Regions from separate parts of the Cupriavidus sp. 05N40 genome, predicted to be linked through region 3. Evidence: predicted binding sites of a transcription regulator. Region 3 holds the regulator's gene; each other region holds the start of a gene.
The links. The regulator sigma-54, encoded in region 3, starts transcription at its own class of promoters, with help from an activator protein. The targets are predictions, from matches to a motif close to TGGCANGNAANCTGCTTT.
Positions count from the first base shown of each region.

Region 1: AC1DO7_RS30685 (circularly permuted type 2 ATP-grasp protein) is a predicted target of sigma-54. The motif match lies at 4,942-4,959, and genes of this name have one in related genera.
Region 2: AC1DO7_RS00490 (ATP-NAD kinase family protein) is a predicted target of sigma-54. The motif match lies at 2,375-2,392, and genes of this name have one in related genera.

Region 1 is NZ_JBFTND010000175.1:2,679-11,831, reverse strand. Features, by position in the region: gene AC1DO7_RS30705 (alpha/beta fold hydrolase) at 1-286, opposite strand, end outside; gene AC1DO7_RS30700 (proteasome-type protease) at 296-1,117, opposite strand; gene AC1DO7_RS30695 (transglutaminase family protein) at 1,319-2,143, opposite strand; gene AC1DO7_RS30690 (alpha-E domain-containing protein) at 2,181-3,134, opposite strand; gene AC1DO7_RS30685 (circularly permuted type 2 ATP-grasp protein) at 3,256-4,728, opposite strand; gene AC1DO7_RS30680 (gluconokinase) at 5,010-5,510, opposite strand; gene edd (phosphogluconate dehydratase) at 5,710-7,596, opposite strand; gene AC1DO7_RS30670 (MurR/RpiR family transcriptional regulator) at 7,884-8,822, shown strand; partial or broken gene AC1DO7_RS30665 (DNA internalization-related competence protein ComEC/Rec2) at 8,734-9,153, opposite strand, start outside.
Region 2 is NZ_JBFTND010000001.1:105,731-110,195, forward strand. Features, by position in the region: gene AC1DO7_RS00485 (sigma-54-dependent Fis family transcriptional regulator) at 146-2,212, shown strand; gene AC1DO7_RS00490 (ATP-NAD kinase family protein) at 2,428-3,576, shown strand; gene AC1DO7_RS00495 (thiamine pyrophosphate-dependent dehydrogenase E1 component subunit alpha) at 3,622-4,465, shown strand, end outside.
Region 3 is NZ_JBFTND010000028.1:38,664-43,311, forward strand. Features, by position in the region: gene lptC (LPS export ABC transporter periplasmic protein LptC) at 1-9, shown strand, start outside; gene lptA (lipopolysaccharide transport periplasmic protein LptA) at 99-743, shown strand; gene lptB (LPS export ABC transporter ATP-binding protein) at 788-1,573, shown strand; gene AC1DO7_RS09065 (RNA polymerase factor sigma-54) at 1,721-3,196, shown strand; gene hpf (ribosome hibernation-promoting factor, HPF/YfiA family) at 3,246-3,596, shown strand; gene ptsN (PTS IIA-like nitrogen regulatory protein PtsN) at 4,001-4,456, shown strand; partial or broken gene AC1DO7_RS09080 (HPr(Ser) kinase/phosphatase) at 4,534-4,648, shown strand, end outside.

The DNA of each region.
Region 1 (9,153 bases), on a different contig from region 3:
TGACCACGCCGCGCACCAGCTGCGGGCGCCGCAGGGCCGCCATCAGCGACAGGAAGCCCCCCAGGGAATGCCCCACCAGCCACACCGGCTCGCGGTACTTCTGCTCTACCGAGGCCAGCAGTTCATCCACCAGGTGCGGCCACTCGCGCGTGACCGGGTATTTCGGGTCGTGCCCGTAGCGGTCCACCGCGCGGATCTCGAACTCGTCTTCCAGGCGCGAAAACAGTTTGCGGTAGGTGCTGACCGGGAAACCGTTGGCATGCGAGAAATGCAGGATGTCACGCATGGCGAACCCTCAGCCGCGGCCGTTGCTGCGCTCGCGCTTGGCGCGCACGGGCTGGCCCCAGCGATCGGCTTCGCCCGGGCGCGCCAGCGGAAACTCCGCCGGGGCTGCCGCATCCCATTCGGGGTCGTGGATTTCGCCGAAGACCTGGCGCAGGCGCTGGCCCCAGGTATCGCGGATCATGCGGAAGTAGGCGTTCTTCTCGTCGATGTTGACGAAGCGGCTCACCCGCAGCGCATTGGCTTCATACACCAGCAGGTCCAGCGGCAGGCCTACCGAGATATTCGACTTGAGCGTGGAGTCCATCGAGATCAGCGCGCACTTGGCGGCCTCGCCCAGCGGCAGCGAAGGCTCCACCACACGGTCGATGATGGGCTTGCCGTACTTGGCCTCGCCGATCTGGAAATAGCAGTTCTCGGGCGTGGCTTCGACAAAGTTGCCGGCCGCGTACACATTGAACAGGCGCACGCGCTCCCCGCGGATCTGCCCGCCGAAGATCAGGCTGACATTGAACTCGATACCGGCATCGCGCAGCGCGTGGGCATCATGCTTGTGCACCTGGCGCACGGCGTCGCCGACGATGGTGGCGGCTTCGAACAGATCGCGCGCGGTCCACAGCGAGCGCTTCTCGTCACGCCCTTCGGCCAGGATCTGCCGCACCGCCTGGCTGATTGCCAGGTTGCCGGCCGTGAGCAGCACCATGACGCGGTCGCCGGGCTCTTCGAACACGGTCATCTTGCGCGCGCTGGAAATCGCGTCGACACCCGCATTCGTGCGCGAGTCGGAGAGAAACACCAGGCCGGCGTCCAGGCGCATGGCAACACAGTACGTCATGATCTTGTCTAGTTATGGTGAACACTCAGCGTGCACACTCGGCGCGCACATTCAGCGTGGACATTCCGCGCACGTCCGGCCTTGCCATGCCATGCCATGCCATCTGGCACGAGGCCACTTCAATGCCGCATTCTAGCGCCGCGGGGGCGCGTTCGATACCGCAACGGGCGCCCGCGCGTGGTGCGCGGCGCACCGTCCGATTCACTGTTCCGGTGCAATCGCGATCTCGACCGCCAGCCGCTCGCCACTGCCCCCCTCGCGCACGCCGCGAACCGGCGCGGCCATGCGGTAGTCGCGGCCCACGGCCAGCCGCACGTGGCGCGCATCGCTGAGGCAGCGATGGGTCACGTCGACGCTGCACCACAATTCCCTGCCCGCATCCACGCAGATATCGGCCCAGGCATGGCCGGCCAGCGCCGCGGCCGCAGGGTCGTAGAAATAACCGCTGACATAGCGCGCCGGCACGCCGAGGGCGCGGCAGCATGCCACCATCACCTGCGCCTGGTCCTGGCAGACGCCGCCGCCCAGCGCGAACGCCTCGCTGGCCGAAGTGCCGACATCGGTGCTGTCGGGCACGTAGCGCACGCGCTCGGCAATGCCGCCGGCCAGCGCCAGCAGCGCAGGCACCTCATGCCCCGCCGCGAGGTAAGGCGCGGCAAAGCGGATCATCTCGGGTTCGGCCGCGGTCAGCGGCGTGCCGCCCAGGTAATACAGCGGCGACACGCGCGCCTCGCCCGCGGGCGGCGCATCGCAGAACAGCGGCGCGCTGCCGCCCGCCGCCGGCGTCACTTCCACCACGCCGCTGGCTTCGATCACCAGGGTCCGGGCCGGACCGGCGACGGTGAAGCTGTGCACGATATTGCCGAAACCGTCGCGCGCCTCGGACAGGTTGCCCGGCACCGACAGGTGCCACTCCCGCACGGTCTGGAGCGGCCCCGAGCGCGGTGCCAGGCGCAGTTCGTGCACGCTGCGGCGGACCGGCTCGGCATAGCGGTAGACGGTCTTGTGATGGATCTTGTATTTCACGATATGGCGAGGCCGGCGCGACTACCACGCGAGTGGTTCAGGCAGCCAGCAGCGGCACGAGGAAATCCCGGCTGATGCCGTTGCCGAGGTCGCCGATGCGCTCTAGGAAACTGGTCAGGTAAGCGTGCAGGCCGACGGCGAAGATGTCGTCGATGCGCGCGTATTTCAAATCGGCGTGGAGTTTACCAGCCTGCCGCTCGGTCTCCGAGGAATGCTGGTTGCCCACCAGCGCCAGGATCGCCACCACCTCGTCCAGGCTCGACACCAGCGAACGCGGCATGTCCGGGCGCAGCACCAGCAGCTCCGCCACGCGCTCGGGCGTGATCACCGTGCGGTAGATCTTGCGGTAGACCTCGAACCCCGACACCGAGCGCAGCACCGCCGCCCAGTGATAGAAATCGTTGGCGTCGCGGTTGGGATCGCTGTCGTCGACGGTGCTGGCCTGGAACTTCACGTCGAGGATCCGCGCGGTATTGTCAGCGCGCTCGAGGAAGGTGCCCAGCCGCATGAAGTGGAAGGCGTCGTCCTTGAGCATGGTGCCGAACTGCACGCCGCGCGCCAGGTGCGAGCGGAACTTGACCCACTCGAAGAACTGCGCCGGGTCCTCGCACAGCACGCCATCTGCGATCAGGCGCTGCACATCGAGCCAGGTGGTGTTGATGGTTTCCCAGACCTCGGTGGTGAGCGAGCCGCGCACCGCGCGCGCGTTCTCGCGGGCAGCGCGCAGGCAGCTCATGATCGACGACGGATTGGTCATGTCGCGCACCATGAAGTCGATCACATCGTCGCGCGTGAGCAGGCCGTATTTGTTGTCGAACACGGCGGTCAGCTCGGAAATGTCGAGCATCGCCCACCAGCCCTGCTCCGCCACTTCCGCCGATTGCGGCAGCAGCGAAGTCTGGTAGTTCACGTCGAGCATGCGCGCGGTGTTCTCCGCGCGTTCGGTATAGCGCGCCATCRAGAACAGATGGTCGGCGGTGCGGCTTAGCATGGTCAGTCCCCTCGTACTGCGCTGTTCGTCCACGCCGCCCGCGCATGGACAGCGGCGGCGCGGCAATCCCAACAATCCGCGGGCACGCCTGGCGCGCCCCGCATCCGGCCATTCCGGCGCTTCAGCGCTCCAGCACCCAGGTGTCCTTGGTGCCGCCGCCCTGCGACGAATTGACCACCAGCGAGCCTTCGCGCAAGGCCACGCGCGTCAGCCCGCCCGGCACCATGCGCACATCCTTGCCCGACAGCACGAAGGGCCGCAGGTCGATATGGCGCGGCGCGATGCCCGCTTCCACGTAGGTCGGGCAGGTCGACAGCGCCAGCGTGGGCTGCGCGATGTACTGCTCCGGACGCGCGCGCACCACTTCACGGAAAGTGTCGATCTCCGCGCGCGTGGCGGCGGGCCCCACCAGCATGCCGTAGCCGCCGGCGCCGTGGGTTTCCTTGACCACCAGTTCGTCCATGTGGTCGAGCACGTACTGCAGGTCGTCGGGGCGCCTGCACATATAGGTCGGCACGTTGTTGAGGATCGCTTCCTCGCCGAGGTAGAAGCGGATCATGTCGGGCACGTAGGGGTAGATCGACTTGTCGTCGGCCACGCCGGTGCCGATGGCATTGCAGATGGTCACGTTGCCGGCACGGTAGACCGACAGCAGCCCCGCCGCGCCCAGCGTGGAGTCGGGACGGAACACGAGCGGATCGAGGAAATCGTCGTCGACGCGACGGTAGATCACGTCGATGCGCTGCGGCCCCTGCGTGGTGCGCATGTAGAGGTGCTCGTCCTGCACGAACAGGTCGCTGCCCTCGACCAGTTCCACGCCCATCTGCTGCGCGAGGAAGGCGTGCTCGAAGTAGGCCGAGTTGTACATGCCCGGCGTGAGCACCACCACGGTCGGATCGGCGATGTTCTGCGGCGAGACGCCGCGCAGCATGTCGAGCAGCAGGTCGGGATAGTGGGCCACCGGCGCCACGCGGTTGCGCGCGAACAGGTCCGGGAACAGCCGCATCATCATCTTGCGGTTTTCCAGCATGTAGGACACGCCGGAGGGCACGCGCAGGTTGTCTTCCAGCACGTAGAACTCGCCCTCGCCCGCGCGCACCACGTCGATGCCGGCCACGTGGGCGTAGATGTCGCGCGGCACGTCGATGCCGAGCATCTCTGGCCGGTACTGGGCGTTGTTGTAGATCTGGTCGGGCGGGATCACGCCGGCGCGGATGATGTCCTGGCCGTGGTAGATGTCATGGATGAAGCGGTTCAGCGCCGATACGCGCTGGCGCAGCCCGCGCTCCAGCGTGGCCCACTCGCTGGCGGGAAAGATGCGGGGAATCACGTCGAACGGAATGGTGCGCTCGGTGCCGCTGTTGGACTCGTCCTTGTCGCCGTAGACAGCGAAGGTGATGCCCACGCGCCGGAAGATCAGGTCCGCCTCCGCGCGCTTGTTGCCCATGGTTCCTTCGGACTGGCGCGCCAGCCAGTCCGCGAACTGCTTGTAGTGCCCGCGCACCGCCCCTGCCGGCAGGGGCTGCCCCGCGTGGATTGCCGCTGCCACGCCATCTTGCCAATCGAGCATCTCGTCGAAAAACCGCGCCGCCATGATGGCCGTTCCCCCATGATTTGGGCGCCGCCCAAGCTGCCGGCGATCCCGTTTTGATTGGCTTGTTCTTCCCGGCACAGCATTTCGAGGCCACCACCCGGGCCGGCGAAGCCGCTGGCCATGCGTCATGCGTCGAAGTGCTGTCCTGATTGGGATGATACCCATGGCCACGAAAGCCGCAAGCAGCAAGCGTCCGCGCCATCGATGATATATGTAGCAAGATGCCTGCCAGCCCCGGCGCGCCCAAGGGGAAAAGCGCGCCCCGGACCGGAGTCACCCCCCTAGCGCACCGCCGCGGTCGCGGGCACCTGGGCCAGGATGCGCTGCACCAGCGCCTCCGGCGTCTGCCGGATATCGAGCACCAGCGCGTCGCTCGGCTCTTCCAGCGTCTCGAACTGGCTTTGCAGCAAGGCCGGGTTGAAGAAGTGGTCGCTGCGCTCGGACAGGCGCCCGCCGATCACCGCGGCGTCGCCTTTCATATAGACGAAGGTCACGCCGCCCTCGGACGGCAACAGGCGGTCGCGGTAGACCTGGCGCAGCGCCGAGCAGGTGAACACATGGGTACGGCCCTCGGCGCGGGCCGCGTCGATCGCCGCGCGCATGGCGGCCAGCCAGGGCCAGCGGTCTTCGTCGGTCAGGGGGATGCCGTTATGCATCTTCTCCTTGTTGGCCGCGCTGTGGAATTCATCGGCGTCATGGAAGCCGCAATGCAGGTTCTTGGCCAGCAACTGGCCGACCGTGGTTTTCCCGCTGCCGGAAACGCCCATCAGGATGTAGATCATGTCTGCTCCAACGATCGTGATCGGATGGTTTTCCCATCCTTGTCGGTAGTCCCCGCGCCGTGCGACGGGTGGTTCCTGGAAACCGCCCGTCCCTGCAGCCATGTTCCATGATAGGTCTGGCGTGCGCAGGCTTGGGGTCGCCCCTGCCCGCCGGACGGCGGACAGGGGCACAAAACGGATGAATTGCCCGGGGCGCGGCCTATTGTGCGACGGCCACGGCGGTTTGGACAGCGCCAGGCGCGTCGGCCTCGGACAGGTCGAGCGCGCTGCCGCCCTCTTCGGCGATCCGCGCATGGCGGCGGAACAGCCCGAACAGGCCGCGGCCGACGCTGAAACTGGCGAAGTCGTCGTCCGGCGAGGGCGCCAGCGCGCGCGCCTCGAGCGCGGATTCGCCGGGCGCGCCGCCAAGCCATTCGAGCGTGCCGGCGACAGCGTCGACGCGGATGCGGTCACCGTCGCGCACGCGCGCCAGCGGTCCGCCAGAAAGCGCCTCCGGACACACATGAATCACCGCCGGCACCTTGCCGGAGGCGCCCGACATGCGGCCGTCGGTCACCAGCGCGACCTTGTGCCCGGCGTCCTGCAGCGAGCCCAGCACCGGCGTGAGGCGGTGCAGTTCGGGCATGCCGTTGGCGTTGGGCCCCTGGAAGCGCACCACCGCGACCATGTCGCCGGTCAGCTCGCCGGCCTCGAAGGCGGCCTGCAGGCCTTCCTGCGAATCGAACACGCGCGCCGGCGCCTCCACCACGCGGTGCTCGGGCGCCACCGCCGACACCTTGATCATGCCGCGGCCGAGATTGCCCTGCAGCAGGCGCAGCCCGCCTTCGGGCGAGAACGGCTCGACCGCGCTGGCCAGCACCGCCGCGTCGCCGCTGGCGGTGGGGCCGTCGCGCCACCGCAGCACGCCGTCGGTCATGACCGGTTCCTGCGTATAGCGCGCCAACCCGCGGCCGGCCACGGTTTCCACGTCTTCGTGCAGCAGCCCGGCTGCGAGCAGCTGGCGGATCACGTAGGCCACGCCGCCGGCGGCATGGAAATGGTTCACGTCGGCCGAGCCGTTGGGATAGACCCGTGCCAGCAGCGGCGTGATGCGCGACAGGCGGTCGAAATCGTCCCAGTCGATCACGATCCCGGCCGCGCGTGCCATCGCCACCAGGTGGATGGTGTGGTTGGTCGAGCCACCGGTGGCCAGCAGGCCGACGATGGCGTTGACCACCGCGCGTTCGTCGACGATGCGTGCCAGCGGCAGGTAGTCCGGGCCACGGGCCGTGAGCGCCAGCGCGCGCTGCGCGGCGGCCGCGGTCAGCGCGTCGCGCAGGCCGCTGTCCGGATGGACGAAGGCCGAGCCCGGCATATGCAGGCCCATGATCTCCATCAGGAACTGGTTGCTGTTGGCGGTACCGTAGAAGGTGCAGGTGCCGGCCCCGTGATAGGCCTCGCACTCTGCCTCCAGCAAGGCTTCGCGGCCAACCTGTCCGGTCGCGTAGAGCTGGCGCACGCGCGCCTTTTCCTTGTTGGACAGGCCCGTCGCCATGGGCCCGGCCGGCACGAACACCACCGGCAGGTGGCCGAACTGCAGCGCGCCCATCAGCAGGCCCGGCACGATCTTGTCGCACACGCCAAGCATCACGGCGGCGTCGAAGGTGTTGTGCGACAGCGATACCGCCGTGGCCATGGCGATGGCGTCGCGCGAGAACAGCGACAGCTCCATGCCGGCATTGCCTTGCGTGATGCCGTCGCACATCGCCGGCACGCCGCCCGCCACCTGCGCCACCGCGCCCACCGCGCGGGCGGCCTCGCGGATCACGCCGGGATAGCGCTCGTACGGCTGGTGGGCGGAAAGCATGTCGTTGTAGGCCGTGACAATGCCGAGATTGGCGGCATGTTCGACCCGCAGCTTGAGCTTGTCATGCGCGGGCAGCGCAGCGATGCCGTGCGCCACGTTGGCACACGACAAGCCACGCAGCGGCCCCAGTTCTTGCTGGGCCCGCTCGCAGCGCGCCAGGTAGGCAGCGCGACCGCGCTGGCTGCGCGCGACCACGCGCGCGGTGACGGCCTGCACTTCGGAATGGAGGGCTTGCGACATTCGTGGGAGTTCCTGGTTTGTAGATCCGTGAACGTGTTTTCTTGTAGATTTTCTACATTATATAGAAAGGATCGACAAAAGCATCTCGCGCATGGATCACAATGCGTCGACTAATCCTCAAATATGGCCGGAATAGGTGAAATCCCTAGCAGAAACGCGGGCTCACAGGCGCGGCATTCCATCGCCATTTATGTAGAATATCTACATACTCATCGAACCGCCGGCACATGAATCCGGCAGGCATGCCCGACGAAATCGCCGGCACGCCAACACCGGCCTCCCCCACCATGCGCGACCGAATTCTTGCTGTCTACGACACGCTTCGCCCCTCCGAACGCCGCCTGGCGGATTACGTGACCCGCCACGGCGCCAGCGTGATCCGCTTGTCCATGCCCGAACTGGCCGAACGCGCGGGCGTCTCGCAACCCACCATCGCGCGCTTCTGCGCCGCGCTCGGCTACGACGGCTTCCGCGAGTTCAAGCTGCAGTTCGCCCAGAACGTCGGTGGCGGCACGCCCTTCGTGCACCAGGACGTCAAGGCCGAGGACCGCCCCGCCGATATCGCCGGCAAGGTGTTCGACCGCACCATCGCCACCCTGATGACGGTGCGCAACGCGCTGTCCGCGGATCAGATCGAGCACGGCATCAAGCTGCTCGCCGCGGCGCATCGCATCGAGTTCTATGGCTGCGGCAATTCCGGCATCGTCGCGCTGGACATCCAGCACAAGTTCTTCCGCCTCGGCATCCCCACCACCGCCTACTCGGATTCGCACGTGTTCAGCATGTCCGCCGCCCTGCTCGGCCCGGGCGACGTTGCCGTGCTGGTGTCCAACAGCGGCCGCACCTGGGACATGCTGGCCGCCGCCACGCTGGCCCGCGCGAGCGGCGCCAGCGTGCTGGCGCTGACGCACAGCGGCTCGCCGCTGGCCAAGCTGGCCGATGTCTGCGTGTTCTCCGACGTCGAGGAAGACAGCGAGGTCTACACCCCGATGACCTCGCGCATCTGCCACCTGGTGCTGGGCGACGTGCTGGCGGCGGGCGTTGCGCTGGAGCGTGCCGACATTGTCTCTGCCGGCCTGCAGCGCGCCAAGGCCCACCTGCGCGAGCGCCGCATCGCCCAGGCCGAACCCGCCCAGGTCAACGGGGCGCAGGCGGCGCCGCGCGCCAGTAGCGCCGCTCGTGCTGACGGTAAGCCTGCAGCGCGTAAGCGCCGCCCCGCGTCGTGATCTGCACCGCGCCGGTCTCGTCGCTGCGGTAGCGGGCGATCTCGCGCGAGGCGTAGCGCTCCCACACGTCCGCGCGCGGATGCCGGTAGCGGTTGCCGTGGCCGAGCTGGAACAACGCCAGCTCGGGCGCCACCACGGCCAGGAACGACGCGCTCGATGAGGTGCCGCTGCCATGGTGCGGCACCTGCAGGAAGTCCGCGCGCAGGTCTTGCCCCGGCAGGCGCGCCAGCAAGGCGGCCTCATCGCGCCGGCCGATGTCTCCGGTCAGCAAGAGGCTGCGCCCGCTGCCCGCCACCTTCAGTACGCACGAACGCGCATTGCTGTCGAACGC
Region 2 (4,465 bases), on a different contig from region 3:
GCCGCACATCGCATGAAGAGGTTTGCCCAAGCGGTTTGCCCAAGCGGCTCCCTGTCGGATACATTAGGATTCCCGGCCGCCCGTCATTCCAGAGGCACATAGAGCCGGCGACGGCGCCAGGCCGGGAGACGACAAGGAGACGACGATGGACCTGCGGCAACGCGAGCACATCGATGCGGTAGTGCAGCTCACCACGCACGCCGGCGCGCTGTTGCCGCGCGCGCCCGAGACCATCATCCAGAACTCCTGGCGGCGCTGCGTGCACCAGTACGGCCTGGACCCGGCGCGCATGCAGCAGGCCTGCATCCTGCCGCAGACGCGCCTGCGCGAGCACCAGCAGCGCATCGACGATTTCGCCCGCATCGCGCGCCACGGGCTGCAGACGCTGTACAGCCAGGTCGCCGGCATGGGCTACGTGGTGCTGCTCACCGACGCGCAGGGCGTGACGGTGGACTACCTCGGCGACGCCAGTGCCGATGCGCGCCTGCGCCGCGCCGGCCTGTACCTGGGCGCGCAGTGGAGCGAGGCCGGCGCCGGCACCTGCGCGGTGGGCACCGCGCTGGCCACCGGGCAGGCGCTGACCGTGCACCAGGCCGACCATTTCGACGCCACCCATATCCCGCTGACCTGCACCGCCGCGCCGCTGTTCGATTCGCACGGCAGCCTCTGCGCCATCCTCGACATCTCCGCGCTGACCTCGCCGCAGGCCAAGGACAGCCAGGGCCTGGCGCTGCAGATGGTGCGCATCTACGCCAGCCATATCGAGAACGCCAGCTTCCTGCGCAGCCATCGCGAAGACTGGATCCTCAAGCTCAATGCCGCGCCGGAATTCGTCGACGTGAACCCGGAATACCTGCTCGCGCTCGACGCCGGCGGCCGCGTGGTCGGGCACAACCGCCGCGCGCAGCAGATGCTGGGGGCCGAACCCGGCCTGGGCGGGGCGCCCCTGCTTGGCATGGCCTTCGAGGCGCTGTTCGACGCGCGCCTCGACGAACTGGGCCGCTTCGTGCATTCGCGCCCGAGCGAGCAGCGCGCGCTGGCCCTGTCGCGCAGCGGCACGCGGCTCTACCTGAGCGTGATGCCGCCGGCCCTGCGCTGGCAGCCGGCCGCCGCCGTGCGCAGCCCGCCGCTGCAAGCGCCGCTGGCGGCCCTGTGCGGCGGCGATGACGCGCTGCAGCAGCAATTGCTGCGCGCCGCCAAGCTGGTCGACTCCCCGATCAACCTGCTGATCAACGGCGAGACCGGCAGCGGCAAGGAATATCTCGCCAAGGCGCTGCACCAGTCCAGCGGACGCCGCCAGGGGCCCTTCGTGGCGGTGAACTGCGCGGCGATCCCCGAATCGCTGATCGAGAGCGAGCTGTTCGGCCACCTGCCCAACAGCTTCTCGGGCGCCGGCTCGCGGCCCAAGCGCGGCCTCATCCAGGAAGCGGACGGCGGCACCCTGTTCCTCGACGAGATCGGCGACATGCCGCGCGAGCTGCAATCGCGCCTGCTGCGCGTGCTGGCCGAAGGCGAGGTGCTGGCCATCGGCGCGGCGCGGCCGGTGCCGGTCAGTGTGCGCGTGATCTCCGCCACCCACCATCCGCTGGACCAGCTGGTGAGCAGCGGCCGCTTCCGCGAAGACCTCTACTACCGGCTCAACGGCGCCCGCCTGATGCTGCCGCCGCTGCGCGAGCGCTCGGACCTCGACTGGCTGATCGGCAAGATGCTTGGCACTGGCACTGGCACTGGCACTGGCACTGGCACTGGCATCGGCGCCGGCGCCGGCGCCGTCAGCCTGTCGCCGGCGGCGCGCGCGCGCCTGCACGCGCATGCCTGGCCCGGCAACCTGCGCGAACTGCGCAACGCGCTCGAGTATGCGCGCGCGATCTGCACCGACGGACATATCGAGGTGGAAGACCTGCCCGAAGGCATTGGCGCGGCGGCGCGCCAGCAAGGCCTGCTTGCCACGGCGGCCGCGCCGGCGGCGCCGGCCGCCACCATGGCGCAGCCGGTCCCGGTCCAGGTGCCGGCGATGGCGTCGCCGGCACCCGGCTTCGATCCGCACCAGCTGCCGCCCGAAGCGATGTTGCTGATGCAATATCTGCGCGCCGCCGGCTGGAACCTCAGCGCGGTGGCACGCCAGATCGGCGTGAGCCGCATGACGCTGTACCGGCGCATGGCGCGCTACGGCATCGCGTCCCCCAACCAGCGCGACGCGGCGCACGACTGAGCGCGGCGCCGCGCTGCGCCCCGCGCCTCGCGACACCTGTCCAGCGGCCGTACACCTGATGCTGTGACACCTGTCACGCGGTGCGCCGCCACGCCCGGCCAAAGTCCCTTTTTCCTGCGGGTAATCCCGCGCTTTTCCTGCCCTGCGCGCGTGTCCGGCGGGTGGCACGCCCATTGCGATATGCCTGTCACAAGACAAGACGGCAGGAGACACGCATGGGTGAGCAGACGCTGGCCGAACGGCCCCTGGTGGGCATCATCGCCAATCCGGTCTCGGCGCGCGATATCCGCCGCGTGATCGCCAACGCCAACACGCTGCAACTGGCCGACCGCGTCAATATCGTGCTGCGCCTGCTGGCCGCGCTGGCCGCCTGCGGCGTGGGTCGCGTGCTGATGATGCCGGACCGCGAGGGCATGCGCGTGCTGCTGGCGCGGCACCTCGCGCGTCGCCAGGGGCCGGACGCAGCGCTGCCCGGGGTGGAGTACCTCGACATGCCGGTCACCGCCCGCGTGGACGACACCTTCCTGGCCGCGCGCATGCTGCGCGAAGCGGGGGTGTCCGCCATCATCGTGCTCGGCGGCGACGGCACCCACCGCGCCGTGGTGCGCGAATGCGGCGACGTGCCGATCGCCGGCATCTCCACCGGCACCAACAACGCCTATCCCGAAATGCGCGAGGCCACCATCACCGGGCTCGCCACCGGCCTGTTCGCCAGCGGGCGCATTCCGGCGGCGCACTCGCTGGCCGGCAACAAGCGGCTGGACATCTGCATCGCCGGCACGAACGAGGTGCGCCGCGATATTGCGCTGGTGGATGCGGTCATCTCCCACGAGCACTTCATCGGCGCGCGCGCCCTGTGGAAGACCGAGACGCTGGGCGCCGTGTACCTCGCCTTCGCCGATCCGCAGGCCATCGGCCTGTCCGCCATCGGCGGCCTGCTCGACCCGGTGGGCCGGCACGAATCCGGCGGGCTGGCCATCGAGCTGGCGGCTGCCGGCGCAGGCCGCTTCGAACTGCGCGCGCCGATCGCGCCTGGCTTGCTCAGCGCGGTGCCCATCGCAGGCTGGGAGCGCCTGACCGACGGCGTGCCGCACCGCGTGCGCCAGCGCAGCGGCGTCGTCGCGCTGGACGGCGAGCGCGAGCTGGTGTTCGGCGAGCAAGACGAAGTCACCGTGACGCTGCGCGAGCGCGCCTTCCTCAGCATCGACGTGGCGGCCTGCATGCGCTACGCCGCCGCCGCCGGGCTGATGCGCGGCGGCCGCGCGCCGAGCGCGCAGGCGCCGCCTTCGCATGCGGCGCCGCCCCTGGCGTCCCGGCCAGTCTCGCAGCCGTACCCGCACCCGCATCCGCACCCTCAGTCGTAACCCCGCTCACATACCGCCACTGCAAAAACCGTGAAGGAGACAGACATGACGACAACCTCAAGCAGCCAGAACACGCTGCCCCTCGGCAAGGAAGACCTGCTCGCCGTCTACCGCCGCATGCGCACCATCCGCGATTTCGAGGAGCGGCTGCACGTGGACTTCGGCCGCGGCGACATCCCCGGCTTCGTCCACCTCTATGCCGGCGAGGAAGCCGCCGGCGTTGGCATCCTGCATCACCTCGGCGACGGCGACCGCATCGCCAGCACGCACCGCGGCCACGGCCACTGCATCGCCAAGGGCGTGGACCCGGTGGCGATGATGAAGGAGATCTACGGGCGCAAGGGCGGCTCGTGCAACGGCAAGGGCGGCTCCATGCATATCGCCGACCTGTCCAAGGGCATGATGGGCGCCAACGGCATCCTCGGCGCGGGCGCGCCGCTGATCTGCGGCGCCGCGCTGGCGGCCAAGTTCCGCGGCAAGGGCGAGATCGGCATCACCTTCGCCGGCGACGGCGCCTCCAACCAGGGCACCTTCCTGGAGAGCCTGAACCTGGCCGCCGTATGGAACCTGCCGGTCATCTTCGTGATCGAGAACAACGGATACGCCGAATCGACCGCGCGCGACTACGGCACCGCGGTGGACAGCTATGTGGACCGCGCCGCCGGCTTCGGCATTCCCGGCGTGACCGTGGACGGCACCGATTTCTTCGCCGTGCACGAGGCTGCCGGCGAAGTCATCAAGCGCGCCCGCGAAGGCGGCGGCCCGGCCCTGCTCGAATGCAAGATGGTGCGCTTCTACGGCCATTTCGAAGGCGATGCGCAGACCTACCGCGCAAGCGGCGAGCTCGACGACATCCGCGCCAACAAGGACTGCCTGAAGAAGTTCTCCG
Region 3 (4,648 bases):
CAGCCCTGACGAAGCCTGACGCGCCGCGCCCGGAAACAGCCAAGAAACGAAGCCGCCCGCGGGCCAGAGCCGCCCGCGCCAACCGCCACCACGCCAATATGAATCCATTCCTGACGACATCGTCCTGTCGCCGTCGCAGCACGGCTGCCCTGCTGACGCTGGCAGCCATGCTCGGCCTTGCGCTGGCCGCGCCCGCCCGCGCCGAGAAGGCCGACCGCGACAAGCCACTGGTGCTGGAGGCGGACAATGCCAGCTACGACGACGTCAAGCAGGTGTACGTACTGACCGGCAACGTGGTGCTGACCAAGGGCACCATGGTGCTGAAGTCCGATGCGGCCGAAGTGCGCACCGACCCCGAGGGCTACCAGTACGCCGTGGCCACCTCGAAGGCAGGCAAGCAGGCCTATATCCGCCAGAAGCGCGACAACGTCGACGAATACATCGACGGCTGGGGCGACCGCATCGAGTCCGACGGCAAGCAGGAAATCTCCAAGCTGATCGGCCGCGCCCGCATGGCGCGCCTGGCCGGCGCCAAGCTGGTCGACGAGATCCGCGGTGCCGTGATCACCTACGACAGCCGCAACGAGTTCTACACGGCCACCGGCGGCGCCGAGAACGCCACGGCAGGCAGCCCGTCCGGACGCGTGCGCGCGGTGCTCTCGCCGCGCCAGGAGCAGCCCGCCAGCGGCGCCGCCGCCAGTCCGCTGCCGCTCAAGCCGGCCCCTGCCCCCRCCAACCCCTGACGCCGGCGCGCAGCAGCGCCGCCCGATCCACGGATTCAGCCTTCATGACCGCTACCCAAACCGAACCGTCCCAGCCCAACGTCCTGACCGAGAGCAGCACCCTGGTCGTGCGCCACCTGAAGAAGCGCTACGGCTCGCGCACGGTGGTCAAGGACGTGTCGCTCGACGTGAAGAGCGGCGAGGTGGTCGGGCTGCTGGGTCCCAACGGCGCGGGCAAGACCACTTCGTTCTACATGATCGTCGGGCTGGTGGCGCTGGACGAAGGCGACATCGTGCTCGACGACAAGCACATCAGCGGCCTSGCSATCCAYGAGCGCGCGCGCATGGGCCTGTCCTACCTGCCGCAGGAAGCCTCGGTGTTCCGCAAGCTCAACGTGCAGGAGAACATCCGCGCCGTGCTCGAGTTGCAGGTGCACGACGGCAAGCCGCTGTCCAAGGCGGATATCGAGCGACGCCTGGACTCGCTGCTCGACGACCTGCAGATCGCCCACCTGCGCGAGAATCCGGCGCTGTCGCTGTCCGGTGGCGAGCGCCGCCGCGTGGAAATCGCCCGTGCGCTGGCTTCCGCGCCGCGCTTCATCCTGCTCGACGAACCGTTCGCCGGCGTGGACCCGATCGCGGTGGGCGAAATCCAGCGCATCGTCAGCTTCCTCAAGGCRCGCAACATCGGCGTGCTSATCACGGACCACAACGTGCGSGAGACGCTTGGCATCTGCGACCACGCGTATATCATCAGCGAAGGCACCGTGCTGGCGTCAGGCCAGCCCGAAGACATCATTGCCAACGAATCGGTGCGCAAGGTCTACCTGGGCGAGAACTTCCGCATGTAACGCGGGGCGCGGCCTACTGCCGCGCAGCCGGGATATTCGCGGCCAGGCGGCGTTCATGTCGCCTTTCATCCTGCAAACGATCACGGCGGCATCAGCGATAGCAATTTCCGTTCCAACGGCATGGAAGTTGCGCATAAAATAGGTCGCATGAAACCGTCGCTACAGCTCCGCCTCTCGCAGCATCTCGCGCTTACGCCGCAACTCCAGCAGTCGATCCGGCTGCTGCAACTGTCCACGCTCGAACTGCAGCAGGAAGTTGAGCAAGCGCTCACCGAGAACCCCCTGCTCGAACGCGAAAACGACTGGATCGAAAGCCCGCTGCGCGTGGGTGCCGATGGCTCCGTCAACCTGCAGAGCGCGCCCGCGCCTGCGCCCGCCGATGGCCAGGGCACCAGCGAGAACCGCCCCGACGGCGCCGCCGATGGCGACGACAACTACGCCGACAGCGGCGAGGATTACGGCAGCGACTGGAGCCTCGACGACTTTGCCCGCCGCCCGCAGGGCGACGAGGACGAAAAGACGCCGATGCAGCTGCGTGACGCCGAGCCGACGCTGCGCGAGCACCTGATGGAGCAACTCGCGCCGCTGAAGATTTCCATGCGCGACAAAGGGCTCGCGATCTTCCTGGTCGAGTCGCTGGACGACGACGGATACCTTAGCGCTTCGCTCGAGGAGATCTGCGCCGAACTGCCCGAGGAACTCGAGTTCGAGATCGACGAGGTACACGCCGTCCTGACCCTGCTGCAGAGCTTCGACCCGGCCGGCGTAGGTGCGCGCAACGCCGCCGAATGCCTGGCGCTGCAACTGCGCCGGCTCACCCATCCGCAGCGCGAACTGGCCCTGACCATCGTCACCAGCCACCTGGAGCTGCTCGCGGTGCGCGACTACACGCGCCTGAAGAAAGCGCTGCAGGTCGACGAGGCCGACCTCAAGGCCGCGCACGAACTGATCCGCTCGCTCGCCCCGTATCCCGGCCATGCCTATAGCCGCCCCGAGGCGGATTTCGTGGTGCCGGATGTTTTCGTGCGAAAAATGAGCGGCGGCTGGATCGCGCAACTCAATCCGGATGTGATGCCGCGGCTACGCATCAACGATATGTACGCGCAGATTTTGCGCGGTGCAAAAGGCGATTCAGGGGCTGCCGGACTGCAGCAAAAATTGCAGGAAGCACGCTGGTTGATCAAGAATATCCAGCAGCGCTTCGACACCATATTGCGCGTCGCACAAGCGATTGTCGAACGTCAAAAGAACTTCTTCACCCACGGGGAAATTGCGATGCGCCCCTTGGTTTTGCGGGAGATTGCCGATACACTGGGTCTACACGAGTCCACCATCTCTCGGGTGACAACCAATAAATACATGGCAACGCCGATGGGGACTTTCGAGCTGAAGTATTTCTTCGGCAGTCACGTATCCACAGAAACCGGCGGCGCGGCCTCTTCAACGGCAATTCGAGCGTTGATCAAGCAACTCATAGGAGCCGAAGATCCCAGGAATCCCCTGTCGGATAGCAGGATCGCCGAACTGCTCGGCGAGCAAGGCTTCGTGGTGGCGCGCCGTACCGTCGCCAAGTACCGCGAGGCGCTGAAAATCCCTGCCGTAAATCTCCGCAAGTCTTTGTAGCCGAGTTGCATCGCCTGCCTGATGCAACTCTTTCAGAAGGAGAAACGCTATGAACTTCAAGATCAGTGGACACCACTTGGACATCACGCCCCCGCTGCGTGAGTACGTGGAAACGAAACTGGAGCGTATCGTCAGGCATTTCGATCAAGTCATTGGCGTAAGTGTGCTGCTATCTGTCGACAATACAAAAGAAAAGGACCGGCGGCAGTACGCGGAAATCAATCTACATCTCAAGGGCAAGGACATCTTTGTCGAAGCGCATCACGAAGACCTGTATGCCGCTATCGACGCGCTAGTCGACAAGCTCGACCGGCAGGTGATTCGCCACAAGGATCGCGTGCAAAGCCACGACCGCGAAGCGGTCAAGTATCAATTGGCCGCAGCGCAGATGCAGCAATGACCGTGCCTGGCGGCCCACCTAGGGGGCCGTCGGTGTCAGTCCCTTGAAACCAGAACAAGCCGCGCCCGATGCGCGGCTTTTTTGCGCACATTTTTGTGGCGTTCTCCCGCATTTACGGCCGGTATCGAATCACGCAAGGGGATTCCGCAAGGCCACGCTCCCGGTGTATGCTGTGCAATACATAAGCAATAGCGCGGCAATTTTTCCGTGCGCGCGGCACCGCTTCCGCGCATCGGCTATTGCAATGCACAAGGCGGGGGCGGGCCTGCTCTATAATGGCCAGACGCCCGACACCGGCATGGGATAACCGGTGAAACGAGGGCACGAGCCTTTCTATCCCCTTTGCCTGGTGCGGCCCTCTCCTGGCCACGGGCCTGCTTACTAGAAAAACCTGCGCATTCCACATGAATCGTTTGGCTAAATTGCTGCCACCCGGCAACATCAACCTCGACGTCAGCGTCACCAGCAAGAAGCGGGTGTTCGAACAGGCCGGGCTCCTCTTCGAGAACAACCATGGCGTAGCGCGCGCTACCGTGACCGACAACCTGTTCGCCCGCGAATCGCTGGGCTCGACCGGCCTCGGAGCCGGGGTTGCCATTCCGCACGGTCGCATCAAGGGCCTCAAGCAGCCCCTGGCCGCCTTCATGCGCCTGGGCGAGCCGATCCCCTTCGAGTCGCCTGACGGCAAGCCGGTGTCGCTGCTGATCTTCCTGCTCGTGCCCGAACAGGCTACCCAGCAGCACCTGGAGATCCTTTCCGAGATTGCCCAGCTGCTGTCCGACCGCGAAATGCGCGAAGGACTCGCTACCCTGCCCACTCCCGATGCCGTGCACCAGTTGCTGACGCAATGGCATCCCTGACCCGCCGGGGCAAGCCCTGCCCGGCCAACAGGGCCGTTGCCTCCCCGGCCTGAAAGCCTGTCCCCCGAAAGCACCGCATGGAACTCACTGGCGTCACCTCGCAGTCGATCTTCGACGACAACGCAGCCGACATCAAACTCTCCTGGGTCGCTGGCCTGGAAGGGGCCGACCGGGCCTTCGACGTTGAGTTCG